2 regions of the Actinomadura sp. NPDC000929 genome follow, and region 2 is predicted to be linked to the other one. Evidence: riboswitches for the same ligand, from Rfam matches in the RefSeq annotation. Region 2 holds a riboswitch; the other holds the start of a gene.

Region 1 (4,874 bases), on a different contig from region 2:
CGCCTACCGCGCCGACGAGCGCTTCGCGTTCTGCTCCACCTTCAAGACGCTCGCCGCGGCGGCGGTGCTGCACCGCAACCCGCTCGGCCACCTGGACGAGCGCGTCACCTACACCCGGGCCGACGTGAACTCCATCTCACCGATCACCAAGGACCGCGTCGCCACCGGGATGACCATACGGGAGCTGTGCGACGCCGCCATCCGCTTCAGCGACGGCACGGCGGGGAACCTGCTGATGCGCGACGTCGGCGGACCTTCGGGGCTGACCGCCTACCTGCGGAGCCTCGGCGACACTGTCGGCCGCATGGACGACTACGAGCCCGAGCTGAACAGGGTGCGTCCGGAAGACCCCCGCGACACCACGAGCCCCCGGGCGATCGCCGCCGACTACCGCGCGATCGTCCTCGGGGACGCGCTGGAGCCCGGCAAGCGCGCTCTGGTCCGCGGCTGGCTCGAACGCAGCGCCACGGCCGTCGGAGCCCAGCGCGTGAGGGCGGGTCTGCCCCGGGGATGGAAGGCGGCCAGTAAGACCGGCACCGGCGACTACGGCCGGGCCAACGACATCGCCGTCGTGCGGCCTCCCCGGGGCGCCCCGCTGATGGTGGCCGTCATGTCCGACCGCCCGGGCTACGACACCCCGCCGAAGAACGCCCTGATCGCGGAGGCCACCGCGCTGGTCGTCTCGGACCTGTCCCGGGCAGGGCTGTGACCGCCGTCTCCGTCCCCGCGCCCGCCCCCGCGCCCCCCGGCCCACCGCCCGCCCCCGCCGCGAACCCGTCCGACCGCAGGGTCGTCGCGGTGGTCGTGGCGATCCAGCTCGCCGCCAGCCTCGGCTTCTTCGCGGTGATGGCGCACCTCGTCGCCCACCTCCGGCACGACCTCGGGCTGCTGGCCGGCACGGTCGGCCTGGTCCTCGGCGTGCGGGTGGGCCTGCAGTTCGCGCTGCTCCTGCCGGTCGGCGCGGTCACCGACCTGCTCGGCGCGCGCCGGACCGGAATGATCTCCTGCGCCGTGCGCGCGCTGGGGTTCGCGGGCCTCGGGTTCGCCGGAAGCGTGGGGGCGCTGCTCTGCGCGGCCGTCGCCATCGCGGTCGGCGGAGCGCTCTACAACCCCGCGGGCCACAGCCTGCTGGCGTCCGTCGGCCCCGCCGGCCGGTCGGGCGGCTTCGCCGCCTACGTCGCCGCCCAGCACCTGGCGACGGTCGCGGGCCCGCCGATGGGGCTCCTCCTTCTGGGCACCGGGTCCGGGTTCGCGCTCCTGACGGGGGTGGCCGCCGCACTCTGGGTGGTCGCCGGCGTCCTCTTCCTTCTCGTGCCCCGGTCAGGGAGGAGAAGCTCGACCGCGCGTCCCCGCGACGTCCTCGCGGGCGTGCGGGCGGTGCTCGCCGATCGGGCGTTCCTTTACTTCGCGCTGCTGACCGCGCCCACAACGCTGCTCGCCACCCACATCATGACGGCCGTGCCCCTCCTCGGCTTCACGCCCGCGGTGGCGACGCTCAGCTTCTCCCTGCTGGCGATGGTCGCGGCGGCGGTCCAGCCCCTCGTCGCCGTCCGGCGCCGCGGCGAGCGGCCGTGGGTGCTGCGGACCGGCCTGCTGTGCGCCGCGGCCGGGTTCTTCGTCCTCGCGGCGCTGGACGGCACGCGGCCCGGCCCGCTGATGCTCGCGGCCGTCCTCAACGGCGTCGCCAACGGCCTGGTCCAGCCCTCGGTCTTCCAGCGGACCGCCCGGCGCGCTCCGCCGGAGTGCTTCGGCTCCTACTACGGCGTACTGGCGTTCTGCGCCGGCATGTTCTCCTTCGCGGGCGACCTGGTGATCGGCCGCCTCTTCGACCTCGGCCCGGCGGGCGCGGCGTGGGCCCTCACCGGCGTCGGCGCCTGCGCGCTCCTGGCGGTGGCGTGCACCGCGGCGGACACCATGGCGGGCCCCGTGGCGGGCCCGGCCCGCGGCGAATAATCTTCGGGGGACGGGACGTCCGGGCGCGATTCCCGCGCGGGAGTTCGGCGTCCGCCGGGCAGTTCGGGAGGGACCACATGGACGCGGTCGACCAGGCGATCCTGCGGCGCCTGCAGCGGGACGGGCGGCAGACCAACCGCGAGCTGGCGGAGGCGGTGGGGATCGCGCCGTCCACGGCCCTGGAGCGGACGCGGGCGCTGCGCTCGCGGGGCGTCATCACCGGGTTCCACGCGGCGGCCGACCTGGAGCGGCTGGGACGCGGCGTGCAGGCGCTGATCTCGATCAGGATCCGGCCGCAGTCGCGCGAGGCGATCGAGTCCGCGCGCGACAGCATGGCCTCGATGCCCGAGACGATCGGGGTCTTCGTCGTGACCGGGAACGAGGACCTGCTCGTCCACGTGGCGGTGCCGAGCACCGCGTACCTGCGCGACTTCGTCCTCGACCGGCTGGCGCGCCGCAAGGAGTACGTGGACGTCCGCACGATCGTCGTGTACGACTACGTGCAGCCGGTCGAGCAGTCCGAACTTCCGTCGGACCACCGGCCTGAAGGCCGAACGCCCTACAGCTGAGGTATGCAGTTCTCCGTGAGCGGCGAAGGAATGACGGCCTCGGTCGGTTGAAGCGAACGAATGACGGTCCTAAGGTCTGAGTTCCGCATGTTCGCCTAGCTTCGGCGGCATGGACCGATGGAACAACACATCCGGTGTGCTGCTGGTGCTCGCCGCCGGCGTGCTCTGGGGAACGGTCGGGCCGGCGCAGGTGCTGGCGGGTCCGTCCGCGGACCCGGTCGCGGTCGGCGGCGCCCGGATCCTCTCGGGCGGGCTCGTCCTGGCCGTCCTCGTACTCGTGGCGGACCGCCGCGCGTTCCTGGCGCTGACCAGGCGCACCTGGCCGCCCCTCGCGGCGGCCTCGGCGGCGACCGGCGTCTTCCAGGCGTCGTTCTTCAGCGCGGTCGACCGGACCGGCGCGGCCGTCGCGACCGCCGTCGTGTTCGGGCTCGCGCCCGTCTCCACCGGCCTCTGCGAGCGGCTCGTCCTGGGCGCCCGGCTCGGCCGCCGCTGGTGGGCCGGGACGGCCTGCGCGGTCGGCGGCGTGGCGCTGCTGATGGTGCCGGGGGAGGCCGTCCACGCGGACCCCGCCGGGATCGCGCTGAGCCTGGCCGGCGGCACGTGCTTCGGCGTCTACACGGTCTCGGCCAAGGTGCTGGTGTCGGCCGAGACGCTCACGGGTCACGGCGGCGGGATGCGAGGGGCCGGGATGGCCGGAGCGGTGTCGGTGACGCTCCTGGCCGGGGGAGCGGCCCTGCTTCCCTGGACGCTGCCGGAACTGCCCGCCCTCGCCGCGCCGCGCTCGGCGGCCCTGGTGGCCTGGCTCGGGATCGCCGCCACCGCCGCCGCGTACATGTTCTTCGTCACCGGCCTCGGCCGGGTGACGGCCGCGACCGCCGGGACGCTCAGCCTCGCCGAGCCGCTCGTCGCCGCCGGCCTGGCCGTGGCCGTCCTCGGCGAGCGCATGTCGGCGCCGGTCGCGGCGGGGTCGCTGCTGCTGCTGGGCGGGCTGTTCCTGGTCTCGGTCCCCGCACGCGCGCCCCGCCGGCGCGGGCCGGCCCGGTATGATGGCGCCCACGCGACTGGCGCAGTCAAGGTGGAGACGACCACCGGGGAGCGAAAGTAGTCCGCACACCGCGCGCCTGGGTGTACGGGTCCCCTTCGCCGGGGTGCCCGAAGCCCCGGCGCGAGCAGCGCGGAGGCTCACGATGCACGAACCGGCCGTACCCCATCTGCAGGGCCAGGACCCCGAGATCGCCGCGCTGGTGGAGGCCGAGGCCCGCCGCCAGTACGAGAAGATCCGCCTGATCGCCTCGGAGAACTACGTCTCGGAGGCGGTGCTGGAGGCCGCCGGCACGGTCCTGACCAACAAGTACTCCGAGGGCTACGCGGGCAAGCGCTACTACGAGGGCCAGCAGAACGTCGACCCCATCGAGCTGCTCGCCATCGAGCGGGCGAAGGGCGTGTTCGGCGCCGAGCACGCCAACGTCCAGCCCTACTCGGGCTCGCCCGCCAACCTCGCCGTCTACATGGCGTTCCTGGAGCCCGGCGACCCGGTCATGGGCCTGTCGCTGCCGATGGGCGGCCACCTGACGCACGGCTGGTCGGTTTCGGCCACCGGCAAGTGGTTCCGCCCCGTCCGCTACGACGTGCGCGCCGACACCGGCCGCGTCGACATGGACCAGGTGCGCGACCTCGCCCTCAAGGAGCGGCCGAAGCTGATCTGGTGCGGCGGCACCGCGGTCCCGCGGACGATCGACTTCCCGGCGTTCGCCGAGATCGCCCGGGAGGCCGGGGCGGTCCTGGCGGCCGACATCGCGCACATCGCGGGCCTGGTCGCCGGCGGCGCGCACCCGTCCCCGGTCGGGCACGCCGACGTCGTCACCACCACCACGCACAAGACGCTGCGCGGCCCCCGCGGCGCCATGATCCTGTCGACGGCGGAGCACGCGAAGGCGGTCGACAAGGCCGTCTTCCCGGGCCTGCAGGGCGGGCCGCACAACCACACGACGGCCGCGATCGCCGTCGCGCTGAAGGAGGCGGCGCAGCCGGACTTCGCCGGGTACGCGCGGCAGGTGGTCACGAACGCCAAGGCGCTGGCCGCCGCGCTGCTGGACCGCGGCTACGACCTGATCTCCGGAGGCACCGACAACCACCTCATCCTCATCGACCTGACCGGCAAGGGCGTCGCGGGCAAGCCCGCCGCGCAGGCCCTCGACCGCGCCGGCATCGAGCTGAACTACAACGCCGTCCCGTTCGACCCGCGCAAGCCCTTCGACCCGTCCGGGCTGCGGCTCGGCACCGCCGCGATCACCACCCGGGGGATCGGCGAGGAGCACATGCCGCAGCTCGCCGCATGGATCGACGAGGTCG
Region 2 (12,226 bases):
CCGCGGGGCGTCGCGTCCGCGCTCCCCAGACGCGGGTCAGCCGCGTCCCTGGCGCGGGCCATCGGGCGGACCGCGGGGCAGAAAAAAAGGATCGGCTCCCGGTCAAGAACGCGTCGGCCGACGGACCGAGCCCCGGTCGCTCCTCTAGCGTGAGCCCTGACGAGGGGCGTCTCCCGTGCGGCGGGAGCCACGGCGGGGGAGGGGCCATGAGCTTTCAGGTGCTCCCGCTGGCCATCACGATGATGGCGGGTCCCCAGATCATGTCGGCGATCATCCTGGTGACGACCCCGAGGCCCGTGCGGGTCTCCCTGGCGTTCCTGGCGGGCGTGGCCATCTCGGCGAGCGCGGGCGTCGCCGCCGCGCGGGGCATCTTCGCGCTGGTGGGCAACAGCGTGGACATCGGCAAGCCGTCCGACGACAGCTCGGTCGGCAAGATCGTCCAGTATGTGCTGATCGCGCTGCTGCTGGCCGCCATCGTGCGCAACTACGTGAAACGGGCCACGATCGAACCGCCCAAATGGCTCGGCTCGCTGATGAACGCCGGGCCGGGCCGGGCGTTCAAGACCGGGCTGCTGCTGATCATCCTGATGCCCTCCGACATCATCGTGATGCTCACGGTGGGGGCCAACCTGGAGCAGCACCACGAGGGCGCGGCGGAGGCCGCCGTCTTCGTCGGGGCCACCCTCCTGGTCGCGGCGCTGCCGCTGCTCGCCGTGCTGCTCTTCCACCGGCGCGCCGAGCGCGCCATGCCCCGCGCGCGGGAGTGGATGACGAACAACAGCTGGATGGTCAACATCATCTGCTGCCTGATCTTCATCGCGATCATCCACTGACGGCGGCCCGCCCGGCCGCCCTCGCGCGACCCGTTCCGCGGCGCGGGACCACACACGGCCGCCGGGCGGGTACCCTCAGGCTGCCGCGCCCCCCTGTGACCCTCCCTTGACCCCGGCGCGGGCGTTCCGTGGTGGAGGCAGGATGAATCTGCTGATGTCCCTCATGCTCGGCGTCGTCTACCAGGCCGACTTGCTGCTGATGGAGTCGCGCCAGGTGATCGGGCTGGTCGCCGCGTTCCTGGCCGCGGTGCTCGCCGCCCAGCTCGGCTGGCACGGCACCGACCGCCTCATCGGCTGGCGCCAGCGCTCCGAGGACTGAGCGCCCCGCCCACCGGCCGTCAGCGCAGTCTCGCGCGCAGGGCGCGTTCGGCGGCGGGCCAGTCGTCGTCCGTCATCGCGTAGACGGCGGTGTCGCGGATCGAGCCGTCCGCGCGGATCCGGTGCTTCCGGTGGACGCCCTCGAACGCCGCCCCGAGCCGCTCGATCGCCGCGCGCGACCGCTCGTTGCTGACGTGCGTGTGCCAGCCGACCCGGATCGCCCCTAGGTCGGCGAACGCGCGGCCTATGAGCAGCAGCTTCGCCTCGGTGTTGAGCCCCGTCCGGTGCCACCGCGCCCCGATCCACGTGTGGCCGATGCACAGGCCGCGGTCGGACGGTGAGATCTCGTAGTACGACGTCGTCCCGGCGACCTCCCCGGTCACCGCGTCGATCTGGACCCAGGGCAGGCGCAGCCCGCGCTCGCAGGCCGCCAGCGCCTGGTCGACCTGCGCGCGCATGTCGGCGACGCTCTCCGGCCGGCGCTGGCTCATCCACGTCCACAGGTCCGGGTCCTTGGACGCCTCGAACAGGCCCGGGGCGTGGTCGGCGGACAGCGGCTCCAGCCGCACGTACCGCCCGGTCAGGACGGGCCGCTCGAACCATTCCTCGTTCATGCGGAGCACGCTAGGACCCCGGGGGCGGCCTCCGGCAGAGCCACTCGGCGCCCTTTTCCGCAAGCCACTCGCGGGGGGCCTCCTCCACGGAGCCGCGGGGCCCGCCGTCTCCGGGCGGCCGGTTAGCATGGGGGCCTACGCGACTGGCGCGGTCAAGGTGGATCACCACCGGGGAGCGAACGACAGTCCGGACACCGCGCGCCTGGGTGGACGGGACCCATCCGGCCGGGCTGTGCGCCCGGGGCCCGGTCCCGCCGAGATCCACGCGGAGGAACGCATGACGGCACAGATTCTGGACGGCAAGGCCACGGCCGCCGAGATCCGCTCGAACCTCAAGGTCCGCGTCGAGGCGCTGCGCGAGCGCGGCGTCTCCGTCGGGCTCGGCACCGTCCTGGTCGGCGACGACCCCGGCAGCCACTCGTACGTGAACATGAAGCACCGCGACTGCGCCGAGGTCGGCATCGAGAGCATCCGCCGCGACCTGCCCGCCACCGCCTCGCAGGACGAGGTGGAGCGCGCCGTCGCCGAGCTGAACGCCGACCCCGCCTGCACCGGCTACATCGTCCAGCTGCCGCTCCCGAAGGGCCTCGACGAGCAGCGCGTGCTGGAGCGCATCGACCCCGTCAAGGACGCCGACGGCCTGCACCCGGTCAACCTCGGCCGGCTCGTCCTGATGCAGCCGGGCCCGCTGCCGTGCACGCCGAAGGGCATCGTCGAGCTGCTGCGCCGCTTCGACGTCCCGCTGAAGGGGGCCGAGGTCACCGTCGTCGGCCGCGGCATCACCGTCGGCCGTTCCCTCGGCCTGCTGCTGACCCGCCGCACCGAGAACGCGACCGTCACCCTCTGCCACACCGCCACCCGCGACCTCGCCGAGCACACCCGCAAGGCCGACATCGTCGTGGCCGCGGCCGGGGTGCCCGGCCTCATCACGGCCGACATGGTCAAGCCCGGCGCAGCCGTCCTCGACGTGGGCGTGTCCCGCGTGGACGGCAAGCTCGCCGGGGACGTCGCCGCCGACGTCCGCGACGTCGCCGGCTGGGTCGCGCCCAACCCCGGCGGTGTCGGCCCGATGACCCGCGCCATGCTCCTCGCGAACGTCGTCGAGGCGGCCGAGCAGGCCACAGGGCAGGCCGTCTGACCACCAGCCCGACCGGCCGGCCCCGCCGGGCCGGCCGGGCACGGGCCGCGGACAGGCACGCTTCGGGGGCCGCCACCAGCACCTGGGTGGCGGCCCCCGCCGGCGAGTCCCTGGGCCGCGCCGTCACTTACGCGGCCGCATCGGGGGCTGAGCGATCGCCCTCCTGTCGCGCTGCCGGGGAGGGCGACCGCGGGTCTCACATCAGCTGGCCCTCCGTCCCGCGGCCGTGCTGTGCGCCGGACGGCCCGGGCCGTGCGCGTGGCCGGTGGCGCCCGGCCGGCGCGTCTCGGTGGTGCCGCGCACCCCGGGGACGCGCCCGTCCATCGGCGGACGGCCCTGCTGGGGCACGTGCACCGGCGGCAGCGGGCGGACGAGGCCCATCGCGATGACCTCGTTGGCGAGCCGGGTGCGCCGGTTGGCGCCCTCGGGGATCCGGAACTTCTGGTAGAGGCGCAGCAGGTGCTGCTTGACCGCGGCCTCCGTGACGACCAGCTCGCCGGCGATGTCGCGCGCCGTGGCCGGGGCCACGAACGCCTCGTCGGACAGTGCGGGCCGGCACAGCGAGGTCAGCACGTCGACCTCCCGGCGGGTGAGCTCGGGCGCGACGGCGCGCCGCAGTTCGACGTCCGGGTCGACCTCCTCACGGGGGATGCCCCCCAAGCGGCAGCGCGCCGTGCCGAAGCTCACGACGTCACCGTCCTCCAGCACACGGCGGGCGATCGGCCGGCCGTTGACGCGCGTCCCGTTGCGGGACAGGCCCATGTCCACCACGTAGACGTACGGGCCACGTCGGACGATCTCTGCGTGCAAACGGGACACAGACGGGTCGTCGAGGCGGATGTCCACTCCTCTCCCTCTCCCGACCGTCGTCACGTCGGGGCGCAGCGGCACCACCAGCCCGCTGTCCTCGATCCGCATGAACGGCCCCTCCACGGCAGTCCTCCCAGCTAGTTAGCGACCCCTGTCTGCCGGGTTACCCGGGTGCCATGCCGTCACACCCTCCTACTGGCGAGTAGGACCGATGGCGCAGGGGATTCCGGGCTCTCGGCCATCACCTTGAGCACATAGGTCCCATCCGCATTTCGGCGGCGTGTGACAAACCGGACGCTCCCCCCGCCGCCTCGCTTGCGTCTCCGCCCCGACTCATCTGCGTCCCCCCGCGGACCGCTCCCGCCGGAGGGGTGCGCGATGTCGTGCCGGGGCCCGATTGCCTATACCGTGAGGGCCATGAGCACCCAGGTGCACCGGCGCAGGCGCAAGGCGCCGCGTCGGAGGAGCGCCGCCCCGCACTGGCTCGCGCGGCTGCCGTACCTCCTCGTGCTCAGCGGCGTCGGCGCGGGGCTCACGCTGTGCGCCTTCAACTACTTTCGCAAGGGCTCGGGCCTGATGGCCGCCGCGCTGCTCATCGGCGCGCTGGCCCGGCTGCTGCTGCCCGAGTCGCAGCTCGGCCCGCTCGCCGTCCGGAGCCGGTCGGTCGACTGCTGGACGCTCGTGATCCTCGGCGAGATGGTCGCGTTCGTGTCGCTGAGCGTCCCGCCGATGAACAAGACCGGGCTCGTCCTCGCCGGCGCGTTCGGCGTGCTGATCGCGTTCACGATGATGGTGCGCGGGGCGCGGCTGCTCCTCGCCGGGCGCTCCTCCCGGACGGCCAAGGAGCCCCCGGGCTAGCGCGTCGCCGCAGGTCAGGCCGGAGGCGGCGGGTCCCAGGGCAAGGCCAGGTCTAGACCTCATGACCGCCTCGGCTAGCCTTGCCAGTTGAGCCTTACAAGGACTGCTGGCCAGGTGTAGGAAAGGGACAGCAACAGCATGCCCAAGATCAAAGTAGCGGGCCCGGTCGTCGAACTCGACGGCGACGAAATGACGCGGATCATCTGGAAATTCATCAAGGACCAGTTGATCCTGCCCTACCTCGATGTGGACCTGAAGTACTACGACCTGGGGATCGAGCACCGTGACGCCACGGACGACCAGGTCACCGTCGACGCCGCCAAGGCCATCCTGGAGCACGGCGTCGGTGTGAAGTGCGCGACCATCACCCCCGACGAGGCGCGCGTCGAGGAGTTCGGCCTGAAGAAGATGTGGCGGTCCCCGAACGGGACGATCCGCAACATCCTGGGCGGCGTGATCTTCCGTGAGCCGATCGTTGTCTCCAACATCCCGCGCCTGGTCCCCGGCTGGACGAAGCCGATCATCATCGGCCGCCACGCCCACGGCGACCAGTACAAGGCCACCGACTTCGTCGTGCCGGGCCCGGGCAAGGTGACGATCACCTACACCCCCGAGAACGGCGACGAGCCGATGGAGTTCGAGGTCGCCTCGTTCCCCGGCGGCGGCGTGGCCATGGGCATGTACAACTACGACGACTCGATCCGCGACTTCGCCCGGACGAGCATGCGGTACGCGCTGAGCCGCGGGATGCCGCTGTACATGTCGACGAAGAACACGATCCTCAAGGCCTACGACGGCCGGTTCAAGGACCTCTTCCAGGAGATCTACGAGACCGAGTTCAAGGCCGAGTTCGAGGCCAAGGGCCTCACCTACGAGCACCGCCTGATCGACGACATGGTCGCGGCCGCGCTCAAGTGGGAGGGCGGGTTCGTCTGGGCCGCCAAGAACTACGACGGCGACGTCCAGTCCGACACCCTCGCGCAGGGCTTCGGCTCCCTCGGCCTGATGACCTCCGTCCTCATGACCCCCGACGGCAGGACCGTCGAGGCCGAGGCCGCGCACGGCACGGTGACCCGGCACTACCGGCAGCACCAGCAGGGCAAGCCGACGTCGACCAACCCGATCGCGTCGATCTTCGCCTGGACGCGCGGGCTGGAGCACCGCGGCAAGCTCGACGACCAGCCCGAGGTCATCGACTTCGCCCGCAAGCTGGAGCAGGTCTGCATCGAGACCGTCGAGAGCGGCCAGATGACCAAGGACCTCGCCCTGCTCGTCGGCGGGGAGACCCCCTGGCTGACCACGCAGGGCTTCCTGGAGGCGCTCGACACCAACCTCCAGAAGAAGATCGGCGGCTAGCGTCTCGCCGGTCGCCCCCCGCGCACGCGGGGTGAAGGCCGTTCCGGATCCGTCCGGGGCGGCCTTCCGCCTGTTCGGGGCGGGGGGCGTGCCGGGAGGCGCACCTGCGCGGTGGCGGGCGGGACGTGCGCGATAGCCTGGCACCGCAACTATCTCGACGGCGAGAGAACCCGCGCGACGGAGTGCGGGCGGGAGGCCTCTCGGGCGGTCGGGTTCCCAAGGATGGCCGCCTGAGCCCCGTCAGGTCACAGCAGGAGAAGGACGCATGACTCGCACCCCAGTCACCGTTACCGTTACCGGCGCCGCGGGCCAGATCGGCTACGCGCTGCTGTTCCGCATCGCGTCCGGGCACCTCCTCGGCGCGGACGTGCCCGTACGCCTGCGCCTGCTGGAGATCCCGCAGGCGGTGAAGGCCGCGGAGGGCACCGCGATGGAACTGGACGACTGCGCGTTCCCGCTGCTGTCCGGCATCGACATCTTCGACGACGCCGGCCGGGCGTTCGAGGGGACGAACGTGGCGCTGCTGGTCGGCGCGCGCCCGCGCACGAAGGGCATGGAGCGCGGCGACCTGCTGGAGGCCAACGGCGGCATCTTCAAGCCGCAGGGCGAGGCGATCAACGCCGGCGCCGCCGACGACGTCAAGGTCCTCGTGGTCGGCAACCCGGCCAACACCAACGCGCTGATCGCGCAGCAGCACGCGCCGGACGTCCCGGCCGAGCGGTTCACCGCGATGACGCGCCTGGACCACAACCGCGCCCTCGCGCAGCTGGCGAAGAAGACGGGCGCCTCGGTCTCCGACATCCGCAGGATGACGATCTGGGGCAACCACTCCGCCACGCAGTACCCGGACCTGTTCCACGCCGAGATCGCCGGCAGGAACGCCGCCGAGACGGTGAACGACCAGGACTGGCTGGAGAACACCTTCATCCCGACCGTCGCCAAGCGCGGCGCCGCGATCATCGAGGCGCGGGGCGCGTCGTCGGCGGCGTCGGCCGCGTCCGCCGCGATCGACCACGTGCACACCTGGGTGAACGGCACCGCCGACGGCGACTGGACGTCGATGGCGGTCGTGTCGGACGGCTCCTACGGCGTCCCCGAGGGCCTGATCTCCTCCTTCCCGGTCACCGCCGCGGACGGGAAGTGGGAGATCGTCCAGGGCCTGGAGATCGACGACTTCTCCCGCGCCCGGATCGACGCGTCCGTCGCGGAGCTGTCGGAGGAGCGCGAGGCGGTCCGCAAGCTCGGCCTCATCTGACCTGAGCGCGGACGAGCCCCGGACCCCGTGGTCCGGGGCTCGTCCGCGTCCGGGGCCGCTTCCGGGCGGCGGCGGGGCGGCGATCACGCGGTGGCGACGGCAAATGATCTGAATGCGTCGGTATCGGTCGCTAGGGTGTGATCGCTCGGAAAGTGATCGGGGGAGGCGTGCCGGTGGCCGAACAGGCGTTCCAGGTGGACCTGCGGGGCGTGGTGGATCTGCTGAGCCGCCATCTCTACGCGAGCCCGCGCGTCTACCTGCGGGAGCTGCTGCAGAACGCGGTGGACGCGATCACCGCGCGCGGCGCCGGCGGCCGCGTCGAGATCGAGACGGGCGGCGGCGTGCTGCGCGTCCACGACGACGGCGTCGGCCTGACCGAGGACGAGGTGCACACGCTGCTGGCGACCATCGGGCGGTCGTCCAAGCGGGACGAACTGGGCTTCGCGCGGCACGACTTCCTCGGCCAGTTCGGGATCGGGCTGCTGTCGGCGTTCCTCGTCGCGGACGAGATCGAGGTCGTGACGCGGTCCGCGCGCGGCGGCGGCGCCGTCCGGTGGACGGGACGGTCCGAGGGCAGCTACCTGGTCGAGCCGGGCGAGCGCGACGAGCCGGGCACGACGGTGACGCTGCGGGCGCGGCCGGGCGCGGGGGAGCTGCTCAGCCCGCCGGTCGTCGCCGAGCTGGCCGCCACCTACGGGTCGCTCCTCCCGGTCGAGCTGGTCGTGGACGGCGTGGCCGTCACCGGCGACGGGCCGCCGTGGCGGGCGTCCTACCGCGATCCCGCCGACCGCAGGCGGGCGCTGGAGCGGTACTGCGAGGAGGTCTGCGGGTTCACCCCGTTCGACGTCGTGGACCTCGACGTGCCGGAGGCCGGGCTGACGGGCGTCGCGTTCGTCCTGCCCGAGCCGGTGTCGCCGTCCGCGCGCGCCGCGCACCGCGTCTACCTGAAGCGGATGCTGCTGGCCGAGAGCGTCGAGGGACTGCTTCCCGACTGGGCGTTCTTCGCGCGCTGCGTCGTGGACGCGGGGGAGCTGCGGCCGACCGCGAGCCGCGAGGCCCTCTACGAGGACGAGCTGCTCGAATCGACCCGGCACGGCCTCGGCGAGGTGCTGCGGCAGTGGCTGGTGAAGCTCGCCGAGACCGACCCGGCGCGGCTGCGGGCCTTCCTGCGGCTGCACCAGCTCGGCGTCAAGGCGATGGCCCTGCACGACGACGACATGCTGCGGATCGTCGACCGGTGGCTGGAGTACGAGACGTCCTCCGGGCCGATGACCCTGCACGAGTTCCGCCGCCGCCACCCGGACGGCCGGTTCACCGCGGACGTGGACGAGTTCCGGCGGCTCGCGGCGGTCGCGGGCGCCCAGGGCGTGGGCCTGGTCAACGGCGGCTACGTCCACGACACCGAGATCATCGAGCGGCTGCCGGACCTCGATCCCGACATCCGGCTCGCGCGGCTGGACGCGGCCGAGCTGACCACCACCTTCGGCGTCCTCGACCCGGCGGCGGAGCTGGCGCTGCGGCCGTTCCTCGCGGCGGCGCAGCGGGCGGTGGAGCGGCTCGGCTGCGAGGTCGTCGTCCGCGACTTCGACCCCGCGTCGCTGCCCGCGCTGTACCTGACGAGCCGGGACGCGCAGTTCCGCGAGGAGCTGGCCCGCGCGCAGGAGGAGGCGGGCGAGCTGTGGGCGGACGTGCTCGGCGCGGTCGGCGCGACCACGAGCGCCGACCGCCCCCAGCTGGTGCTGAACTACCGCAATCCGCTGGCGCGGCGGGTCACCTCGCTCGGTGACGGCGGGCCGGTCGAGGCGGCCGTCCAGGCCCTGTACGGGCAGGCGCTGCTGCTCGGCCACCATCCGCTGCGGCCCGTCGACACGGCGGTCCTGAACCGTTCCTTCATCGGCCTGCTGGAGTGGGCCGTCCACTCCCCGGAGGGCCCCGTTGAGCATGGATGACGTCTACGCGCTGATGGCGCGGTCGCAGGAGCTGCCCTACGGGGAGGCCCGCACCGTCCTGATCGAGGACGCGCTGCGCCGCGCCGAGGCGGCGGGCGACGAGGTCCTCGCGTTCCACGTGCGGGTCAGGCTGACCGACGCCTACCGGTACGGCGGCGAGCCCGTGAAGGCGTTCGCGACGTTCAGCCGCACGCTGGCCGACCACGACCGCGACCCCGCCCGGTTCGACGAGACGCACAGCCTGCTGTGGCAGATGAAGGCGGTGGTCAGCTCCCTGACCTCGTTCCCCGAGATCCCGCTGGACCGCGCCTACGCCGTCCTCGACGACATGGAGCGGCGCTACAAGGCGGGCGGGCACAGCCTCCAGGCGGTGTACCACTACCGCAACGTGGTGGCGCGGCACATCGGCGACGCTTCGGCGCACGAGTGGTTCGTGAAGTGGCGCGCCGCCGAGCGGGACGAGCTGTCCGACTGCGAGGGCTGCGACCCGACCGGCATGGCCCGCCACCTGGTCGAGGCCGGACGGCACGAGGAGGCGTTCGAGATCGCCGCGCCGGTGCTGAGCGCGCGGCTGTCCTGCAACGAGCAGCCGCAGTCGATCCAGACGGCGCTGCTGCCGGTGTACCTGCGCATGGGCCGCCTGGAGGAGGCCGCCGCCGCGCACCGCCGCGCCTACCGGGTGCACCGGGCGCGCCTCGCCGACCTCGGCGACATCGGCGAGCACCTGGAGTTCTGCGCGGTCACGGGCAACGGGGCGCGCGGCCTGGAGATCCTGCAGCGGCACCTCGGCTGGCTCGACCGGGCCCCGAGCGCGCACGCCGACATGGAGTTCTCCGCCGCGGCGGCCCTGCTGCTGGGGGCGGTCGAGGCGGCCGGGCACGGCGCGGCGACCGTCCGACGACCGGCGGCCGACGACCGCCCGGCGGCGGACGTGCCCCTGCCCGAGCTGCGCGCCGAGCTGGCCGAGCGCGCGACGGCGCTGGCGGCCCGGTTCGACGCCCGCAACGGCACGTCCCACCAGGGCGACAAGGTGCGCGCCACGCTGGAGGCCGAGCCGGTCGTCGACTTCCTGCCGCTGGCCCCCCACCACCGCCGCCCCGCGCCCGCCCCCGCCCCGCGGACCCCTTCCGCGGACGACGCCGCCTCCGCCGACGCCCTCGCGTCCATGGACGATCTCGGGGAGCTGCTCGACCTGGTGGACCGGCGCCGCGCCGACGGCGACCTGCCCGGCATGCTCGCGGCCTTCCGGCGGTTCGACGCCGTCGCCGAGACCACCGGGCCGACGCCCTTCCAGAAGGCCCGCCGCCTGGACGGCCGGGGCGTCGAGCTGGCCGTCGAGGGCGACGGCCAGGGCGCCGCGCGGTGCTGGGAGGAGGCCTCCCGGCTGTACGCGGAGCTGGGCGAGGAGACGCGCCGGTACCGCGCGCTCGGCCGCCTCGGCGCGATGCGCGTCGACCTCGGCGACGAGGGCGGCCTGGAGCAGGTGGTCGCGTCCGCCGAGCACCTCACCGCGCATCCGGGGGAGGACGGCGACGCCACGGCCGCGCTGCTCCGCCTCGCCACCGCGCACCTCGGGCTGGACCGCCCGGCCGAGGCCCTGGCCGCGCTGGACCGGGTCGACACCGGCGACGCGCCCGACCGCGCCGGCGAGCTGTGGTTCCTGCGGGGGCAGGCGCTCCTGCGGACCGGCGACACCGGCGAGGCGGTGGCGGCGCTGCGGCGCTCCGCCGACGCGGCGCGCGCCTCCGGCGAGCCGGAGACGGTCGCCTCGCCCGGCCTGCTGCTCGCCCGCACCCTCGCCCGCGGGGAGACCGGCCCGGACGAGGAGGTGTTCGCCCTGCTCGACGAGGTGATCGCCGCGCTGCCCCCGTCGCCGATGCGCGCGGTGGCGCACTGCGACCGCGGCCTGGCGCTCCTCGCCGCCGACCGGCCGGCCGACGCCGTCGCCGACCTCGCCGAGGCCATCGCGGCCTGGACGGCCGAGGGCATGCACGAGCAGGCCGTCCACCTCCGCGTGGACCTCGCCGCCGCGTACCTGGCCGTGGGCCGCCACCTGGAGGCCGCCGAGACCGCCGAGGAGGCGCTGCCCGGACTGGACGGCGACCCCGCCCGGCGCTGCCGCCTGATCCTCGCGCACGCGCAGAAGGACATGGGCGAGGAGGACGCCGCCGCGACGTTCGCCGACCTCGCCGAGGACGCCGCGCGGGACGGCCGGCACGACGCCGTCGCGCACTTCCTGGAGGAGGCCGGGGGCGTCCTGACCGCCCTCGACAGGGACGCCCAGGCCGCCGCCCGGTTCGCCGAGGCCGCCGAGGCCAACGAGAAGGCGGGCGATCCCTACGGGGTGGTCCGCACCCGCCGCCGCGCCGCGATGAGCCTGCTGTGGAGCGGCGACGCCGACGAGGCCGTCGCCGTCATGGACACGGCCCGCGCGGCCCTGGCCGGGCTGCCCCCGGACAACGAGCCCGCCCGCGTCTGGGAGACCGCCCTCGTCTCCTACGACCAGGCCCGCGTCCTCGGCCAGGTCGGCCGCCTCCCCGAGGCGGCCGCGCACGCCGCGGCCGCCGCCGACGGCTTCACCACCCTGGACGAGACCGGCGCCGCGGAAGAGGCCACCCGCCTGCACGACGACCTCAAGTCGGCCCTCAGCTGACGCGGTGGGCGCCCTCGGAGGGGGGCGCCTCCAGGAACTCCGGGGCCGTCCAGCCGCGGTCGGCGTAGGCGGCCGTGATCGCGTCCCGCACCTTCTGGGCCCGGGCGGCCGGGGTGAGGACGATGGCGGAGCCGCCGAAGCCGCCGCCCACCATGCGGCCGCCCCGGGCGCCCGCGCGCACCGCGGCGTCGACGGCGGCGTCGGCCTCGGGCCAGGAGACCTCGAACTGGTCCCGCAGGGACAGGTGCGAGGCGTTCAGCATGGCGCCGAGCTCGGGGAGGGCGCCGGCGCGCAGCAGCCCGACGGCGGCCTCGACCCGGTGGTTCTCGGTGACGACGTGCTGGACGCGGCGGCGCAGGACGGGGTCGCGCAGCGCGGCGAGGGCGGCGGCGAGGTCCTTGACGTCGCGCAGGGCCTCGACGCCGAGCAGGGACGCGGCCTC

The links. A riboswitch is a leader RNA that binds a small molecule or an ion and turns the genes downstream of it on or off. The one in region 2 is predicted to bind ZMP and ZTP.
Region 1: linked by a shared signal. The riboswitch ahead of glyA (serine hydroxymethyltransferase) and the one ahead of ABWI04_RS35015 (bifunctional methylenetetrahydrofolate dehydrogenase/methenyltetrahydrofolate cyclohydrolase) in region 2 are both predicted to bind ZMP and ZTP.

The regions. Positions count from the first base shown of each region.
Region 1 covers NZ_JBEUPA010000266.1:125-4,998, forward strand. The annotation lists partial or broken gene bla (class A beta-lactamase) at 1-709, shown strand, start outside; gene ABWI04_RS41530 (MFS transporter) at 706-1,953, shown strand; gene ABWI04_RS41535 (Lrp/AsnC family transcriptional regulator) at 2,031-2,522, shown strand; partial or broken gene ABWI04_RS41540 (DMT family transporter) at 2,632-3,465, shown strand; ZMP/ZTP riboswitch at 3,570-3,656, shown strand; gene glyA (serine hydroxymethyltransferase) at 3,710-4,874, shown strand, end outside.
Region 2 covers NZ_JBEUPA010000151.1:80-12,305, forward strand. The annotation lists gene ABWI04_RS35000 (GAP family protein) at 207-833, shown strand; gene ABWI04_RS35005 (hypothetical protein) at 976-1,152, shown strand; gene ABWI04_RS35010 (GNAT family N-acetyltransferase) at 1,172-1,765, opposite strand; ZMP/ZTP riboswitch at 1,895-1,980, shown strand; gene ABWI04_RS35015 (bifunctional methylenetetrahydrofolate dehydrogenase/methenyltetrahydrofolate cyclohydrolase) at 2,043-2,903, shown strand; gene ABWI04_RS35020 (FHA domain-containing protein) at 3,105-3,836, opposite strand; gene ABWI04_RS35025 (DUF3017 domain-containing protein) at 4,131-4,571, shown strand; gene ABWI04_RS35030 (NADP-dependent isocitrate dehydrogenase) at 4,710-5,927, shown strand; gene ABWI04_RS35035 (malate dehydrogenase) at 6,193-7,182, shown strand; gene ABWI04_RS35040 (HSP90 family protein) at 7,356-9,131, shown strand; gene ABWI04_RS35045 (hypothetical protein) at 9,118-11,784, shown strand; gene galK (galactokinase) at 11,777-12,226, opposite strand, start outside.